DNA from 2 places in the Thalassospira sp. CA1 genome. Region 2 is predicted to be linked to the other one. Evidence: predicted binding sites of a transcription regulator. Region 2 holds the regulator's gene; the other holds the start of a gene.
What was found. The regulator PhoB, encoded in region 2, activates phosphate uptake and scavenging genes when phosphate is short. The targets are predictions, from matches to a motif close to TNTCATAAAACTGTCA.

Region 1: AC5Q5A_RS16045 (RNA degradosome polyphosphate kinase) is a predicted target of PhoB. The motif match lies at 5,726-5,741, and genes of this name have one in related genera.

The regions. Positions count from the first base shown of each region.
Region 1 is NZ_JBZCIA010000010.1:80,734-90,239, forward strand. It holds gene AC5Q5A_RS16010 (histone deacetylase family protein) at 1-28, opposite strand, end outside; gene AC5Q5A_RS16015 (hypothetical protein) at 336-584, opposite strand; gene AC5Q5A_RS16020 (ArsR/SmtB family transcription factor) at 718-1,035, shown strand; gene AC5Q5A_RS16025 (EipB family protein) at 1,112-1,966, opposite strand; gene AC5Q5A_RS16030 (SPOR domain-containing protein) at 1,966-2,907, opposite strand; gene aspS (aspartate--tRNA ligase) at 3,071-4,858, opposite strand; gene AC5Q5A_RS16040 (SixA phosphatase family protein) at 5,115-5,651, opposite strand; gene AC5Q5A_RS16045 (RNA degradosome polyphosphate kinase) at 5,853-8,000, shown strand; gene ppx (exopolyphosphatase) at 8,027-9,506, shown strand, end outside.
Region 2 is NZ_JBZCIA010000001.1:640,902-650,407, forward strand. It holds gene pstA (phosphate ABC transporter permease PstA) at 1-910, shown strand, start outside; gene pstB (phosphate ABC transporter ATP-binding protein PstB) at 912-1,715, shown strand; gene phoU (phosphate signaling complex protein PhoU) at 1,737-2,459, shown strand; gene phoB (phosphate regulon transcriptional regulator PhoB) at 2,477-3,175, shown strand; gene AC5Q5A_RS02920 (cation:proton antiporter domain-containing protein) at 3,257-5,005, opposite strand; gene AC5Q5A_RS02925 (calcium/sodium antiporter) at 5,272-6,234, shown strand; gene AC5Q5A_RS02930 (SDR family oxidoreductase) at 6,305-7,075, shown strand; gene folB (dihydroneopterin aldolase) at 7,177-7,617, shown strand; gene uvrC (excinuclease ABC subunit UvrC) at 8,095-9,506, shown strand, end outside.

The DNA.
Region 1 (9,506 bases), on a different contig from region 2:
CGTGATGGGTCACGAACAAAGTCGCCATTTTTCTGCGTCGCCTTCCTGAATGGTCCGATATGGTGCGGCGCCGGGACCAAGCCCGGGTCAGGGGATCGCGTTGACCGCGTCCGTTGTTTTTATCCTGCTTTGCTTGTTCTAGCGCAAAACAGGATGCTTCTCTTTGTTCTAAATCAGCACATCACCGAACGATAAGGCAAGCTCTTTGGCCTTCGATCTTCGCATCATTTGGCGCGTGTCACGTCTGCTACTAATACTTTCACAGTTTTGCCGTTTTCTCGGGTTTGTATATGCTGGTATCGATTATGTTTCAAACCGAGCAAACGGGAACATAATCAAATAAAAACAGGTCCTGTCGGAATCGGTGCAAAGGTTTCATTCGCCCGCACACCGCCCAAGGGATCACATTCGCGATCGCCAGAGAAAAATCTGGTGCATGGAAGGAAGTTCGACAGGCCGGAATCCGGCACAAACACCATCAGCCGCAGGTCAGATCCGAGTAAACACTCTCTTGACAGATTTGTAATATACTTGAGAATAAGTTTACCGATGAATTCCTGTAATTTGTTGGTGGCAGAAGTCACTATCCTTTAGGTATCATTACCGCAGTGACTTCGCGCCAGTCGGATCAGAAGCCACCCGATGGCTCCGTCTGGTGATTTGTCGAATTTTCATTGGGACAATGGCCGCTTGCGGTCAGGCTCATAAGGAAGCCAAATGGAACTTAACAACTTAGAAGAAAAGGCCGAACAGGCTAGCACCCTGTTAAAGGCCATGAGCAATCAGAGCAGACTGCTTATCCTTTGCCAACTCAACGAAGGCGAAAAGTCGGTTGGCGAACTCGAACGCATTGTCGGGCTAAGCCAGTCCGCCCTCTCGCAGCATCTTGCACGCCTGCGTCGTGACAAGCTCGTCCAGACTCGTCGCGAAGCACAGACCATCTACTATTCGCTGAATGGTAACGATGCTCTGCGCGTGATCGAGACCCTCTACGGGCTTTATTGCAACGCCTCACGCAATTCTGCTGCTGCGTAAAACACCCGGGCACTCCCCACTAAAAAAGCCTGCCTTTTTTAGGCAGGCTTTTTTACGTCTGGATTTTAAAATCTGTCTATTGCGATCCGCATTCCGGCAGCGGCAGCTTGGTGACCTTGTCAAGGGTTCCCAGAACTTCAAACTCGCCATAGTCAAATCGCATACCATGCGCGACACCGTTATCACCAAAATCAACCGCCATCTCGGTTGACGGGCCGTTTTCCGCCGCCCCGATCGGATAAAATGCCAGGTTCATGCGATGGAACGCACCGCGCGCAATCGCATCGGGATCGTTGGCGGTATTATCGGCATCCTTGCTGCCTGAAATCACCACAGCCACCCGGTTGGTCGGGGTATCGCCGCTGCCATCAAACACCAGATCATTGGCAAACCGCACCCCGTCTTTCGCACGTTTCAGCAACACCAGCGAATGCTGGGTCGGGAACATGGCATTGGCCGGAAGCTCCTCCTCGACCTCGACCGGGATTTCGTAACTGACCTTGACCATATCGTCCTTGCGGACCGCCTTGCCGACGATCTCGTCGACCTTGGTGCCATCAAGATAATCACGCATGCGGAAACGATATTCCGTGCCGTCGAAATCTTCCCACTGGGTCATGGAATAGGCCGAATTGATCGGCGTGCCTTCGCTGCCCTGAAGGATCATGATCTGCTGCATTTCCGTGACCCAACCATCGCACATCTTCTCAAAGCGATAGCCAAGCACACCGGACGCATCAACGATCGAGCTGCCCTGTTCGGCATGGCTCAGCTTGAAGTGATATTCCGCCACATGCGGCACGATGGCATCTTCGATGCCCGTCACATTACCAGCCTGCGCGGCACAGCCACCAAGACCCAAACAAAAGATCAGCGTTCCTTTAAGGGAACGCTGACGTTGCTTAATCTCTGAAAAAAATCCAGACAACATCACTCTCCGGTGGCGCCAACTCCGACAATCCAGGGATCTTTAACCCCCTTTTTGGCAGCAAGAAGGCGCAAATCATGTGCGTGTTCTGCCGAAAGCGGCCCGACCGCAACACGAAGATACGGCTTGCCCTTGACCTCGGCATTCAAAAGGCGCGGCTGGTATTCCTTATAAAGGCCCAGCGCCCTGTTGGCACGCGCTTCATCTGCAAAGCTTGCCAATACCACATAATCACCGGGCAGCGGCGCGGCAAGGTCATCCCCTGCAAGGGCCTCCCCGTCAAGTGCTGCATCCACCGGTTTGACCACCACATCATCCCCGTCACCCATAACCGCCGGATCGACCAATGCGGCAGTAACGGTTTCCTGTGGCGCGGCAATTTCGGCTGCCGGTTCATCACTGACATAACCTGCAACGGCGGCATCCGCCTCGACCTGCGGGTCGATCGGGCCAAGGTCACTGCGATCAACGGCAACGTCTTCGACTTCGATCTGATCGCGTGCAGAGGCAACCTCAACCGCATCAACCGCATCTTCAGGCGTCTTTTTCGGGGTCAGTGGCGGCAGGTTGGTGGTGACAATCGCGTTGGATTTGAGCGCCGTCGCACTCGGGCGTGACCAGTCTTCTGCCGGGGCATTCACCGCATAGATTTCCGGGCGGGCAACGCGCAGTTCCTGTTTGATCTCAGGCTCGCCCATCACGGCAAGGGCTGCGGCCTCTTCGGCCAGGATGGTTTCGTCGTCCTTGCAGATGGTCTGTTCGAGAAGCGGGCGATGCAGCGCGCAATCGCGCTCGGCAACGAAAGAAACCGCATGGTCGGTTGTGCTTTTGCCGGTCGACACATAGCTGATCAAATCACCGGCAAGCTTTGCCACCGTCAACTCAATCGGACCACCGCACGCGCCAAGCGCCAAAGGTGCCGCCACCACAAGAATTTTTCTCAACAGGCCATCCCCCGAAGGATCGAATTTGCTTTTCCTCCGCTACAGTGGCCCAATGGCGGTTAATATTAGGTAACGATTGCCAATAGATTTCCCCAAAAGAAAACGGCCCGGAAAGCTCCGGGCCGTCTGTATCTTCAGCATTTCGGGCAAGGCCCCGAACACATCAGTCTTTTTTCGCTTTCGGCGGCAGCTGCACACGCAGGTGCAATTCTTTAAGCTGCCTGTCATCGACCTCTGCCGGCGCATTCATCATCAGATCCTGTGCCTGCTGGTTCAGCGGGAAGGCAATGACTTCGCGAATGTTCGGCTCATCAGCCAGCAACATGACGATACGGTCAACACCCGGGGCCGAACCACCGTGCGGCGGTGCGCCGAATTTGAACGCGTTGATCATGCCGCCAAAGCGGTCATCGACAACGTCCTTGCCATAACCGGCAATTTCGAACGCCTTGTACATGATGTCCGGGCGATGGTTACGAATGGCACCCGATGACAGCTCGATACCGTTACAAACGATGTCATACTGCCACGCCTTGATATCAAGCGGGTTCATGTTTTCCAACGCGTCCAGACCACCTTGGGGCATCGAGAACGGGTTGTGGCTGAATTCGATCTTGCCGTCATCGTCTTCCTCATACATCGGGAAGTCAACAATCCAGCAGAACTTGAACATGCCTTCTTCGCGCAGTTCCAGCTCGTCACAAACCTTGTCACGGACCTTACCGGCGAACTTGGCCGCGGCCAGTTCCTTGTCACAGGCAAAGAACACCGCATCGCCATTGGCAACACCGGTGATTTCCTTGATCTGTGCAATACGGCCGGCATCAAGGTTCTTGGCAATCGGGCCTTTTGCTTCGCCGTCTTCACCGTAAACGATGTAACCAAGACCAGCCGCACCTTCATCACGTGCCCAGTTGTTGAGCTTGTCAAAGAAGCTGCGCGGGCGCGATGCAGCACCGGTTGCCGGGATCGCACGCACAACCGAACCTTTTTCGATGTTCGATGCAAAGATGCCAAAGCTCGATCCGCGGAACGGCTCGGTAACGTCCGAAATGATCAGCGGGTTACGCAGGTCCGGCTTGTCGGATCCATATTTCGCCATCGATTCATCAAACGGAATGCGCGGGAACGGATACGGGGTCACATCACGACCACCGCCGAACTCGACAAAGATGTCATGCAGAACCGGCTCGATTGCGGCAAACACGTCGTCCTGGGTGGCAAAGGCCATCTCGAAGTCGAGCTGGTAAAACTCACCCGGCGAACGGTCGGCACGTGCATCTTCATCGCGGAAGCACGGTGCAATCTGGAAATATTTGTCAAAGCCCGAAACCATCAGCAGCTGCTTGAACTGCTGCGGTGCCTGCGGCAGGGCATAAAACTTGCCCGGATGCATACGCGACGGCACCAGGAAGTCACGTGCGCCTTCCGGCGAACTTGCGGTCAGGATCGGCGTCTGGATTTCAAGGAAGCCCTGCGCAGTCATTTTCTGACGCATGGCCGAAATCACCTGCGAACGCAGAACGATGTTCTTGTGCACGCTCTCGCGACGCAGATCGAGATAACGGTGACGCAGGCGAACTTCCTCGCCGTATTCGACATCGCCAAACACCGGCATCGGCAGAACTTCGGCCGAAGACTGAACCTCGATGTTCGATGCATAAACTTCGATCTCGCCGGTCGGCAAGTTGGGGTTGATGGTCTCGGCGGTACGTTTGACAACCTTGCCATCGACCGTGATCACGCTTTCAGCACGCGCTTTATCAAGCGTCTCGAACAGCGGGCTCGAAATATCGATCACGACCTGGGTGATGCCGTAATGGTCGCGCAGGTCAACGAACAGAAGGTTGCCGTGGTCACGTTTACGGTGAATCCAGCCAGACAGGCGAACTTCCGCATCGGCGTCAGTCGCGCGCAGCGCATTACAGTTATGAGAGCGAAAAGGATGCATTGTCATTCCAGGTTGCTTTGTATTTTGGGCCGCAAATTTGGCCGCAAAGGTGCATGCCAGACCCGCGCTGTCAAACAAAAAACGCACCACAACATGCCCGCCAACCAGTGATTCATGGCGCTTATGTGTGATGTTCCCCTGCCCAACCGGCGCGGTATCTCAAAATTTCAGCGGTATAAAACGCGCAGACAGGCCCTTCGTCAAGTGCCAGTAACGCAGACCAGCTAACGCACACCAGCTAATGCAGATCAGCAAGTCATTCCGCGCTGATCTTGATCGCCTGAAGATCCTTGACCTTGATAAAGTCGATCAGCCGTCCGCTGCCCGGTGTGATTTCACCCCAGTGATCAACATCGAACTCGAAATGCGCAAGCCCGCAGGTCGGGTATTTGCGCGCCATGATCTCGCGGGCCTCATTATTGCCACCGCCATACAGCGACTGGGCAAAAATCTCGATCCCCGGGTTATGGCCGATGAACATCACATGCTTGGCGTCTTCATGGGTGTGATGCAGGCTTTCAAGCAACACCCGCTCGCTGGCCATATACAGATCTTCGTTATAGATCACATCGGCATCGGTTGCGAAATCCCGCCCCAACAGACCAAGTGTCTGCACCGCGCGTGCCGCCGTCGAACACCAGATCAGGTCCGGCACCAGTTCATGCTGACGCAGATAGCGGCCCATAAAGGGCGCTGCCTTTTCACCACGACGGTTCAGTTCGCGGTCATGGTCGGCCCGACCCGGATCCGCCCAGCTTGATTTGGCATGCCGAAGCAACAACAGCGTTTTCATGTCTTCGTGTCTTAAGCAGTCGCGAACGATGATCAAACGGTGTTCTTCCATGCCATATCACACGCCGTGACGCCATTATAAAAACTGACACATAAATTTAAGAAAATTGCACCCACCCAAGCAGTTATCCTATACTCCATTTGCAACCGGGAACTGTCGCATAAGTTCAAGGACGTTCCCTCAATCCGCAGGAGGCATAGCGTGACACACGCCGCTGCAGTTCAGTCAAGCGCGATCACCATTGATTCGGAAAGCCGCTTCATTAACCGCGAATTATCGTGGCTGGCATTCAACAATCGCGTTCTTGAAGAGGCCCAAAATACCGGCCACCCGCTGCTTGAAAGACTGCGTTTCCTGTCGATTTCGGCCAGCAATCTTGATGAATTCTATATGGTTCGCGTCGCCGGCCTCGTTGGGCAGGTCCGCGCCGGCATGACCAAGGTCAGTCAGGATGGCATGAGCCCGTCCGAACAGCTGCGCGCCATTACCTTTGATGCCAACCAGTTGATGCAGGATCAGCAACGCGTCTGGCGCCAACTCAGCAGCGAGATGGAAAAACAGGGCATCTCGGTCATTGATCAGGGCGACCTGACCCAGACCGACCGCAAATGGCTGGATGGCTATTTCACGCGCGAAATCTTCCCGACTCTGACCCCGCTTGCCATTGATCCGTCGCACCCCTTCCCGTTCATTCCCAACCTTGGCTTTGCTATCGTCATGCAGCTGTTTGATCCGGCGGACGGGCATAATATGCGCGGGCTTATTCCGGTACCGCAAAAAATCGGCCGGTTCCTCCGCCTGCCGGGCCGCAATGAACGTTATCTTCCGGTCGAACAGGCGATCTTGCTCTATCTTGGCAAGCTGTTCCCGGGCTTTGATATGATCGAACACGGTTTCTTCCGCGTCATCCGGGACTCGGACGTTGAAATCGAAGAAGAAGCCGAAGATCTGGTGCGCGTTTTCAAAACCGCACTGAAACGTCGCCGTCGCGGCAGCATCATCCGCCTTAAGGTCAACGCGGCGATGCCCGAAGACCTGCTTGATTTCGTCATTGATGAACTTGATGTCGCACTGGAAGAAGTCGTCAAGGTCGATGGCCTGCTCGGCGTTGTCGATGTCAAACAGCTGATCGATTCCGATCTACATCATGACTTGCTGTTCTCGCCCTATGCCGCACGTTATCCGGAACGGGTGCGTGACTTTGGCGGCGATTGCTTTGCCGCGATCAGCAAAAAGGATCTTGTGGTTCATCACCCGTTCGAAGATTTCGACGTGGTGGTGCAGTTCCTGCTTCAGGCCGCCCGTGACCCGGATGTGGTCACCATCAAACAGACCCTGTATCGCACCTCGGAAAACAGCCCGATCGTCAAGGCGCTGATTGCCGCGGCCGAGGCAGGCAAATCCGTCACCGCCATGGTCGAACTGAAAGCCCGCTTTGACGAAGAAGCCAACCTGCGCTGGGCGGCTGACCTTGAACGTGCCGGCTGTCAGGTGGTCTATGGTTTCCTTGATTGGAAAACGCACGCCAAGGTGTCGCTGGTGGTCCGCCGTGAAACCCACGGCCTTAAGACCTACACCCACTTCGGGACCGGCAACTATCACCCGATCACGGCCAAGTTCTATACCGATATCTCGTTCTTCTCGTGCGATCCGGCACTCGGGCGCGATGCGGCCAGCATCTTTAACTTCATGACCGGCTATGCCACCCCGCGCTCGCTTGAAAAAATCGCGATTGCCCCGCATACCCTGCGCCCGACCCTGCTCACCCACATCGATCAGGAGATCGAGAACTGCAAGGCCGGCAAGCCTTCTGGCATCTGGGCCAAGATGAACAGCCTGGTCGACCCGGTGGTGATTGATGCGCTTTATCGCGCAAGTCAGGTTGGCGTTCATATCGAATTGATCGTGCGGGGTATTTGCTGCCTGCGTCCTGGGGTTCCGGGCCTGTCGGAAAACATTCGCGTCAAATCGATTGTCGGCCGGTTCCTTGAACACTCGCGCATTGTTGTCTTTGCCAACGGGGCGAAGCTTCCGTCGCGCAAGGCCAAGGCGTTTATTTCATCCGCCGACTGGATGCCGCGCAACCTGAACCGCCGTGTTGAAACCCTGGTTCCGGTTGAAAATCCGACCTGTCAGCAACAGATTGTTGAACAGATCATGATTGCCAACCTGAAAGACACTGCACAAGCATGGCATCTGCAGCCGGACGGCTCTTATGAACGCTGCGAGGCCGATGAAAACGCATTTTCGTCGCACAAGTATTTCATGACCAACCCGTCACTTTCGGGCCGCGGAAGTGCGCTGGATCAAGCCGACCCGAATGTTCCCGTGCTACAGCTTGACGACTAAAGACGACCAACAGGTGCCAACATCTTATGCTGACTGACCAACGGGCTTCCAACCGCATCGCGATCATAGATGTTGGCTCCAACTCTGTGCGGCTTGTCATTTTTGATGGCATGACCCGCGCACCGATGCCGATCTTCAATGAAAAGGTCATGTGCGGCCTTGGCCGTGACCCAGAAAACACCGGTCGCCTCAATCCCGAGGGGGTGGAGCTTGCCGTGGTTGCCATGCACCGCTTTGCCAAGCTGTTGCGTGCGATGAAAGTCACCCATGTCGATGTACTGGCCACCGCTGCTGTGCGCGCTGCCAGCGACGGCAAGGAGTTCTGTGATCGCGTGGCATCGGAAACCGGTCTTACGGTCAAGGTGATTGACGGCCTTGAAGAAGCCCGCCTGTCGGCCCTTGGCATCATTTCCGGTGATCCGATGGCATCGGGCATCATGGGCGATATCGGCGGCGGGTCGCTGGAACTGGTTTTACTTGATCAGGGCGAGATCAAAAAACGTGTCAGTCTGCCCTTGGGTGCGATGCGCCTGCATACAGTCTTTGGCTCTGACCGGGCCCGTCTGACGGCTGAAATAAATCAGCACCTTGATACGGTCGATTGGCTGGCAGAGGGCAAGGGCCAACAGCTTTATGCCGTCGGCGGCTCCTGGCGATCAATTGCCAAGCTGTTCATTGCCCAGGAAAACTACCCGATTTCGGTTGTGCATAATCTTGCCATGCCGCAATCGGAAATGGCCGAACTGACCCATATCATTTCCCAGCAAAGCCGGGTATCGCTTGAAAAGATCGGCGGTGTGTCCAAACGTCGTATCGACAGCCTGCCGCATGCGTCGCTTGTCATGAACATGCTGATGACCCGCATGCAGCCAAAGGAAGTTGTCTTTTCAGGCCACGGGCTTCGCGAAGGTTGGATGTATGAAGTCCTGCCCGAAGATCTGCGTCAACGCGACCCGGTCCTTGAAGCCTGCTTCAGCTTTGCCGAAGACGGCGAACGTTTCCATCAGCACGGCGAAGAAGTCGCCCAGTGGTGTGCGCCGATCTTTTCCGAACTGCCGGTCAATATCGAACGGCTGCGTTTGGCCGCCTGTATCATCGGTGATATCGGCTGGAACGAACATCCCGATTACCGCGCAGAACAAAGCTATAACCGCATTCTGCGCCATCCCTATATCGACCTTAATCACCATGACCGCGTGTTCCTCGCCTACACCATCGGCTCGCGCTATACCGGCAATTTCAAGGGTGATGAGGCCAGCGACCGCATCCTCAGCGACGAGGACCGCCTGACGGGCCGTTTGTTTGGCCATGTCATTCGCCTGGGCCATACGCTGTCTGGCGGGGTCGAAGGCATCCTGCCGCAAACGCAATTGCTGCTCGAAGATGGCAAGCTGATCTTGCAATTCGAAAAGCAGGCATCGGCCCTGTATGGCGAAGTCGTTGAACAGCGTCTGTCGAAACTGGCCAAGCTGATGAACCGCGAAAGTGTTGTCCGCCTCGCCGAAT
Region 2 (9,506 bases):
GGTTCTCGAAAATCCGAGCCTGATTGGCCAAACGCGCACCATTTGGCTGATTTCCGGTGATGATTTCGACATGCTCAACAAGGGCTATATCGATCCCACCGTTGACGAAGGTGACCGTCGCCTCAATGACAAGGAAGTCGCTTGGTATAACGAACTGGTGGCTGACGGTGCGGTGGAAAAACAGTTCCACACCCGCTTCTTTACCAGTGGCGATTCCCGCGAACCGGAACTTGCCGGTATCTGGGGCGCGGCTGTTGGCTCGTTCTATACCCTGCTTGTGACTTTGGCATTGTCCTTCCCGATTGGGGTTCTGGCGGCGATCTATCTCGAAGAATTCGCGCCCAAGAACCGCTTCACCCAGATTGTTGAAGTCAACATCAACAACCTGGCCGCAGTCCCGTCCATCGTGTTTGGTCTGCTGGGGCTTGAGGTCTATCTCAATGTCATGCATTTGCCGCGCTCGGCCCCGGTTGTCGGTGGTTTGACGCTGGCGCTGATGACTTTGCCGACGATCATCATCGCATCGCGTGCGGCGATCAAGGCGGTGCCGCCGTCGATCCGTCAGGCCGCCCTTGGCCTTGGTGCATCACCGGTTCAGACCGTCACCCACCATGTCTTGCCGCTCGCCATGCCGGGCATTCTGACCGGCACGATCATTGGTATGGCACAGGCATTGGGGGAAACTGCACCGCTTCTGATGATCGGGATGGTGGCCTTTATTGTTGATATCCCGGGCGGGGCGCTTGACCCGGCAACGGTTCTGCCGGTCCAGATCTATCTGTGGGCAGACAGCCCGGAACGTGCCTTTGTCGAGAAAACCTCGGCAGCGATTATGGTGTTGCTGGCCTTCCTTGTCCTGATGAATGGACTGGCTGTGTATCTGCGCAAAAAATTTGAACGGAAGTGGTAAAATGGCTGCTGTATCCCAGAGCGCAATGACGGCGGAGCCGTCGGTCGAAAAACCGAAAATGACCGCGCGCAAGCTCGATCTTTTCTATAGCGACAATCAGGCCCTCTATGAGGTCAACCTTGATATCCCCGAACAGCAGGTAACCGCACTGATTGGTCCGTCGGGCTGTGGTAAATCCACCTTCCTGCGCTGCCTGAACCGGATGAATGACACCATTGACGGTGTGACGATCAAAGGTGACGTTACCCTGGATGGTCGCGACATCTATGACAAGCGGATCGACGTGGTTCAGTTGCGCGCGCGCATCGGCATGGTGTTCCAGAAACCCAACCCGTTCCCGAAATCGATCTATGACAACGTGGCCTATGGCCCGCGCATTCATGGTCTGGTCAATTCGCGTGATGAGCTTGATGAAATCGTCATGACCTCGCTCGAACGTGCCGGTCTTCTGAAAGAAGTCAAAGATCGCCTGCAATCGCCGGCAACCGGTCTTTCCGGTGGTCAGCAGCAGCGCCTTTGCATTGCACGCGCGGTTGCCGTCAGCCCGGAAGTCATCCTGATGGATGAGCCGTGCTCGGCCCTTGATCCGATTGCGACCGCCAAGGTCGAGGAACTGATAGACGAGTTGCGTTCGAACTACACGATCGTGATCGTGACCCACTCCATGCAGCAGGCCGCCCGTGTGTCGCAGCGCACCGCGTTCTTCCACCTTGGAAGGCTGGTTGAAGTCGGTGAAACCGATCAGATCTTTACCAACCCGAAGGACGAACGCACCAAGGGTTACATTACCGGCCGCTTCGGTTAAGCGAGCCAGGAGTAGGCATAAATGGCTGATGAACATACCCATATCGTAAGTTCGTTCGACGAGGAACTCACCCGTCTGAACAACATCATTTCGCAAATGGGCGGGCTTGCCGAAAGCCAGCTTATTTCCTCGATCAGATCCATCGTCAAACGCGATTCCGAACTGGCCGAGAAAGTCATCCTGTCCGATCAGCGCATTGACGTGCTCGAACAGGAAGTCCAGGACTTTGCCGTCCGTCTTCTGGCCCTGCGTCAGCCGATGGCAGATGACCTGCGTCAGGTGGTGACGGCCCTTAAGCTGTCAAACGATCTTGAACGCATTGGTGATCTTGCCAAGAACATCGCCAAACGCGCGCAGGTGCTTAATCAGATCCCGCCGATCCGCCCGGTTCAGGCGATCCCGAACATGGCCAAACTGGCCCAGGAAATCATCAAGGATGTCCTGGATGCCTATATCGAAAGCGACGCCGAAAAGGCCCACCGGGTCTGGGAACGCGATCAGGAAGTCGACGATATGTACAATTCGCTGTTCCGCGAATTGCTGACCTACATGATGGAAGATCCGCGCAACATTACCGCATCGACCCATCTGTTGTTCATTGCCAAGAACATCGAACGTATCGGTGATCACGCAACCAATATCGCCGAAACGATCTATTACCGGATCAAGGGCGAAGACCTGCCGGGAATTGACCGGCCAAAAAACGACGCAGCGAACTTCGCTGTTGTCGAACCGAATGACTGACACGGGAGCATAGGAAGATGGACCCAACGGTTCTTATCGTCGAGGACGAGGCAGCAATCGTAACCATGTTGCGCTACAACCTCGAACGCGAGGGGATGCAGGTTGTCGAAGCCGGTGACGGTGACGAAGCGTTGAAAATTCTGGCTGAAACCCATGTCGATCTGGTTTTGCTCGACTGGATGTTGCCGGTAATGTCGGGGATCGAGGTCTGCCGTCAGATCCGCCGCAAGCCTGAAAGCCGCGATTTGCCGGTGATCATGGTGACTGCACGTGGCGAAGAGGGTGACCGCATCCGCGGTCTTGATACCGGCGCTGATGACTATGTCACCAAGCCGTTTGCCATTGGCGAGCTTCTGGCCCGTATCCGCGCACTTTTGCGCCGGTCCGGTCCGGCGCAACCACAAGGGCAGTTGATCTATTCCGACATCGAAATGGATCTCGCCGCCCACCGGGTCAGCCGCAATGGAAAATCGATCCATCTTGGCCCGACCGAGTTTCGTCTGCTGCGCTATTTCCTCGAACATCCGGGACGGGTTTTCTCGCGCGAACAGTTGCTTAACGCGGTTTGGGGCCCGAATATCTATGTCGAAACCCGCACCGTCGACGTTCATATCCGTCGCCTGCGCAAGGCGCTCAATGACGTCAAGGGCACCCGCGATATCATCCGCACTGTCCGTGCCGCGGGCTATGCACTGGACTCTGAAACCGCGGCCTAAGCCGGTTTAGAGCCCGATCCAATTAAAAAAACCCCCGTTGCAGGTTGCAGCGGGGGTTTTTGTTTTAAGGGCGTAACGTCTTCAGGTTTCTTTCTTCGCCGGTTTGTCTGCATTCTCCGACCCTGACGGTTTGCGCTGCGGGCGCGGCGCCAGTTCGTTCATCAAAAGCATGTCCGCACGGCGGAATTTGGCGATTTCGGCATCAATATCTTCCTGCGGCACATCGCACGCGGCCAAAACATGATCGGATAACCGCAACCCGGTTTCCAGAACTTCCGGGATGGCGGCATCCGCCCCGTGGCGCGACAGCGGCCCGATATGGGTGATGTCCTGCGCGCGGGCAAAGATCTTCAGATGCGGGTAATGCTGGCGCAAAAGGGCGACCGTCTTCTCGGTCGCATGCGGGTTCCCCATGGCAACAACCGCAATTTTTGCCTCATCGGTGTGTGCCGCCCGGAAAGTTTCCGGTCTGGACCCGTCGGCAAAGTAAACCGGAAGGCCTTCCGCCCGCCCGCGTGAAACCTGCTGTGCATCACTATCAAGCACCAGGAACGGAATATTGCGCGTCTTGAGCAACCGGGCCAGAACCCTGCCAACGCGGCCGCTTCCGATCACCAGAACATGCTGGTGAATGCCCTCGGACTCCTCGGCAATCTTGCCAAGCTGGTCTTCTTCCTTGGGATGAAGCTTTTCCTCGATCTTGTGACCAAGGCTGATCAGGGTCGGGGTCAGCGCCATCGAAATCGCCACCACCGGGATCAGCATGGCTGCCATTTCAAGCGGCACCGCGCCGTTCTGGGCGGCCAGGGCAAACATGACAAAGGCAAATTCACCGCCGGCGGCCAAGCTCATCGCCACCCGGATGGCAAGGCCGGTTTCAAACCGGATCGCGCGCGCCAGAACGAACAAAACCGCCGTCTTGATCACCAGCAACAGCACCAGCCACATGACGATGGTGCCAAATTCGTTATACACAACGTCGGCATCAACCGACATGCCCACCGACATAAAGAACAGCGACAGGAACACGCCGCGGAACGGTGAAATGTCGGCTTCGATCTGATGGCGGAACTCGGTTTCGGCCAGCATCACCCCGGCGATAAACGCCCCCAGCGCCATCGAAAGCCCGGAAACCTCGGTCAATGTGCTGGCGGCTAGCACAACAAACAGCGTGCCGATGGCAAACAGTTCCGGGTTCTTAAGCGACGCGATATAGCGAAACAGGCGCGGCAACACATAGCGCCCGACCAGTAACAACAACGCGACCGACCCAAAACCAAGCAGGATGCTCATCCACGGGCTGGTTTCCGTGCCAGCATCACCTGCCGCCTGCACCATGATCAGGAACGGACCAACCGCCACGTCCTGCAATAACAAAATGGCAAGGGCCGCACGGCCAAACCGGGTATTGAGCTGCTTGTCATCGGAAAGCTGTTTGAGGATGATCGCGGTCGATGAAAGCGCAAGCGCCCCTGCAATCACCAACGCCGTCGGCAGCGGGAATTCCATGACAACCAGAAGCCCCAGAAGGGCTGCCATCGACACCAGAATTTGCAAAACACCCAGACCGGCAAACCGCCCGCCAATCACGCGCAAACGATCACGCGAAAGCTCCAGCCCGATCATGAACAGCAGGAAAACCACGCCCAGTTCGGCAACCGTGGAAATGTCTTCGCGTTCGGAAATCAGGCCAAAGCCGAATGGCCCGATAAAGAACCCGCCAATCAGAAAGCCGATGATCGAATTCGCACGCAGCTTGTGCGCAATCGGCACCGCAATGATCGCGGCAGTCAGAATAAGAAACAGCTCAAACAGGACGCTGTGATGCATGGCGAAATTCGTTCCGGAAGGCGGTCAAATAATCAATGGGTATCAGGACCTAAATGCCTGAAAATAACGAGATTACAACGATAACGAAAATAACCCTGCCAGTCGTGGGTAAATTTGCGGCATTGGCGAAATTCACCGCCCAATCGCACTATAAAGTGCTGTGTCGATTGTCACCGCCTGATGACTTGCCATTCGCGCTGCCAAATGCCATCTTCCGCGGGCCCGACAACGGGCCGGTTTAATCGCTTTTGAAACGAGCAGATATTTTGGAACAGCTAATCCCCTATCTTCAGATCATCGCGGGTCTTGTATTGCTGACAGCAGGTGGTGAATTCATCGTAAGGGGGGCGGTTGGTCTTGCACTTTTGCTGGGCGTTTCCAAGGTGATCGTCGGTCTGACGATTGTCGCCGCCGGCACGTCAGCACCGGAATTTGTCGTCTCGCTCAATGCATCACTCAAAGGCACGGCCGATATCGCCATGGGCAACGTTGTTGGCTCCAACATTGCCAATATCCTGCTTATTTTGGGTGCTGTTGCCTTGCTTAAACCCGTTGCGGCCTCGCGGGTCACCGTGGTGCGCGATGGCGGCACCATGTTGCTGGGCACGGTCCTGTTTATCGCCTTTTGCATGTTTGGCGTGATTGAACGCTGGGCCGGGGCGGTGATGCTTTGTGTGCTGGCGGCCATCTGGTACTTCACCTATCAGCACGACAAAAATTCGCCAAGCGAGGCCAGCCACCTGCACGAGGAAGAAGTCGACGAAGTCGGCGAAAAGCCCAAAGGCTGGACCAGGCCGATCATCGCGACTGTCATCGGGATTGTGGCGCTGATGTTTGGCGCGGAATGGCTGGTTGAAGGCGGGGTCTCGGTCGCCCGACAGTTTGGCGTATCCGAAGCCGTGATTGGCCTGACCCTTGTTGCCTTTGGCACGTCGCTTCCGGAACTCGCTGCATCGGTGGTTGCCGCCTTCCGCGGGCATTCCGATGTGGCGCTGGGCAATGTGTTTGGCTCGAACCTGTTGAACCTGCTTGTGATCATTGGCGGTGTGTCGCTGATCGCACCGATCCCGGTGCCTGAACAGATCATGAACTCCGACATCTGGATCATGCTGGCGGTAACCGTGGGCTTGCTCGGTGTTGCCTATGCCATGCGCAAGATTTCGCGCATCACCGGCGTTGCATTCGTGATTGCCTATCTGGTCTATGTCTTCCAACTTGTCGTAGCATAGTCAGTTCAATCAGTTCGCGGGCCGTCTGTCTCATGACGGTCCGCACACTTTGCGAAGGATCGAGGCAACAATGACAGGTCAATTCCCGAAATCCGTTCTGATCACCGGTGCGGCAAAACGCATCGGTCGTGCATTGACCCTGGATCTGGCGCGCAACGGCTATGACATTGCCCTTCATTGCAACAGCTCGAAACAAGACGCCGAAGCTGTCGCGAACGAGGTCCGCGACCTTGGCCAAAAGGCCTGCGTCGTTTCGGCCGATCTGACCAACGAGGATGCAACCCATCAATTGGTTGCCGATGCGACCAGGCAACTTGGCCCGATCGGGGTTCTGATCAATAACGCCTCGACCTTTGAATTTGATGATGTGCAAACCGCAACCCGCGAAAGCTGGGATTTGCATATGGAAACCAATTTGCGCGCGCCGTTTATCCTCTCGCAGCAATTTGCAAAGCATCTGCCAGATAACTGTCAGGGCATGATCCTCAACCTGATTGATCAGCGTGTCTGGAACCTGACCCCGCATTTCATGACCTATACCCTGTCCAAAGCCGGGCTTTGGACCCTGACCCAGACGCTGGCATTGGCCCTTGCACCAAAAATTCGCGTCAATGCCATCGGGCCGGGGCCGGCACTGCCTAGTAGCCGACAAACACAGGAAGATTTCGACGCGCAGTGCGAAAAAACACCTCTGAAAATAGGGACAAACCCGCAAGAGATTTGCGACGCGGTTCGATTTTTCCTTGCCGCGCCGGCCATCACCGGGCAAATGTTAGCGCTTGACGGCGGGCAGCACCTCGATTGGGCGCCCAGTGGCGAAGAAGATGCGCCCAACGAATGATGCCCGGCAGTGATCATTAAATCGCTGCCAGACATCGGGCCGGACATGTGTGGTTCTGTTGATCAAACTGCACAGGAAAGCAGCACAAGGAAGACCGGAATATGACCGCAGGCCTTAAACAGGATGCCAAAATTACGACATTGCCATTTGCCGATGTGCCCCATGCAGATCGTGCAGGCAACCTGCGCCGTGTCTTCGTGCGTGACATGATCATTCACACCTCCATCGGTGTTTACGAACACGAAAAAGAAGCCCCGCAACGCGTGCGCATCAATCTCGACCTTGCCGTGCTCGAAGGCGACGGTGTCCAGAATGATGATATCACCACCGTGCTGAGCTACGAGGATCTGGTCGTCGGCACGCGCCGCATCTGCCAGGATGGTCACACCAACCTTGTGGAAACCCTTGGGGAAAAACTCGCCGACATGTGTCTTGCCGACCCGCGTGTGCGCAAGGTGATCGTCAGGGTTGAAAAGCTCGACGTTTTTGAAGATGCAGCTGCGGTTGGTGTGGAAATCGAACGCCACAATATCGCGCGCTGATCGATACGCGATTTCCCGAAAAAATTTACTTTTCCAGACGGCCAATCCAAGGGACTCTGTGATTCCTCTGGCGCGAATCGCTATGGCGCTTATTCACAAGCATCTGGCGAATATGATTCAAAGGAAAATATTCATTTTTTACGACTCTATTACCGAATGATTTCACGTTGACAGTATTTTTATTGTTTAAAATCAATAACTTGATTGTTTTGCTCAATAATTGTGCACTTCATAGAACGTTAAGACTCTCAAGGGGTGCAGGAAGTCACCCCCCGATTACCCACATAGTTATCCACAGTCTTGGTGGACATCTTTTTTGGCATGGCGATTCCCCTCGGTGCGGTTGCGATGTTAATCTTTTCAGCTATGTTTCAATTCGCGTTTGCCTGTGACGGCTGTCACAACTTTGAATGTATTTTAGACTCTGTTGCTCTGCGCTTTAACCTCAACAGATTCTCCTGATCTCGGAGTGCCTTGATGAAGCCACCTGTTTCCCCCGAAAACCCGACCGGGGATGACGCCCCGAAACGGGAAATCGGTTTGTCGCTTGATGGTGATAAAATCGACGGCGGGGCAGCACGCGGGGTGGAGGCGATCAAAAATGCGCTGAAAACCATGCCGGGCTCGGCGGGGGTCTATCGCATGATCGATGACAAGGAACGGGTGCTTTACGTCGGCAAGGCCAAGAACCTCAAGAAACGCGTGGTCGCCTATACCCGCATCATGCAATTGCCGATCCGCATTGCCCGCATGGTGGCCCAGACGGTGCGGATGGAAATCATCACCACCCATACCGAGGCCGAGGCGCTCCTTCTTGAATCCAACCTGATCAAGAAACTTAAACCGCGCTACAACATCCTGCTGCGCGATGACAAAAGCTTCCCCTATATCCTGATTACCGAGGATCACGACTATCCGCGCATCGTCAAACATCGTGGCGCACGCGCCAAAGATGGCAGTTGCTTTGGCCCGTTTGCCTCGGCCTGGGCGGTCAATAACACCATCAATCATCTGCAACGCGCCTTTTTGCTGCGCTCCTGCACCGACGGGGTGTTTTCCAACCGCTCGCGCCCCTGTTTGCTTTATCAAATCAAACGCTGTGCGGCCCCCTGTGTTGATCGCATTTCCAAGCCGGAATATGACGAGCTTGTTGATATCTGCCGCGACTTCCTGACCGGGCGCAGCCAGAAAATCCTCAAACAGCTCGAAGCCGACATGATGGATGCCTCGGAAAAGATGGAGTTCGAACAGGCCGCGATGTATCGCGACCGCATCCGTGCGCTCAGTCAGATCCGATCCCATCAGGACATCAACCTCGAAGGTGTCGAAGAGGCCGATGTTATCGCCCTTCATCAGGAAGGCGGGCAAAGCTGTGTGCAGGTGTTCTTCTTCCGCTCGGGTTCGAACTATGGCAACCGGTCCTATTTCCCGCGCCATGAACAATCCGCCGAAATTCCCGAAATCCTCTCGGCCTTTGTCGGGCAGTTTTATGCCGATAAACCGGCCCCGAAACAGATATTCCTGTCGCATGAAATCGAAGGCCAGGAACTGGTCGAAAACGCGCTTGGCATCAATAACGACCGCAAGATCGAATTGCTCGTGCCCAAGCGCGGCGGCAAACGCAAACTGGTCGAACATGCCCTGACCAACGCCAAGGACGCATTGGGCCGTCGTCTGGCCGAAAGTGCGACACAACGCAAATTGCTCGAAGACCTGGCTGACAAGCTTGATCTCGAAAGCACGCCGGAACGGATCGAGGTTTACGATAACTCCCACACCCAGGGCACCAACATGGTCGGCGGCATGATCGTCGCCGGGCCCGAAGGCTTCATGAAAAACGCCTATCGCAAATTCAACATCAAGGGCGATATAGCGCCCGGTGATGACTT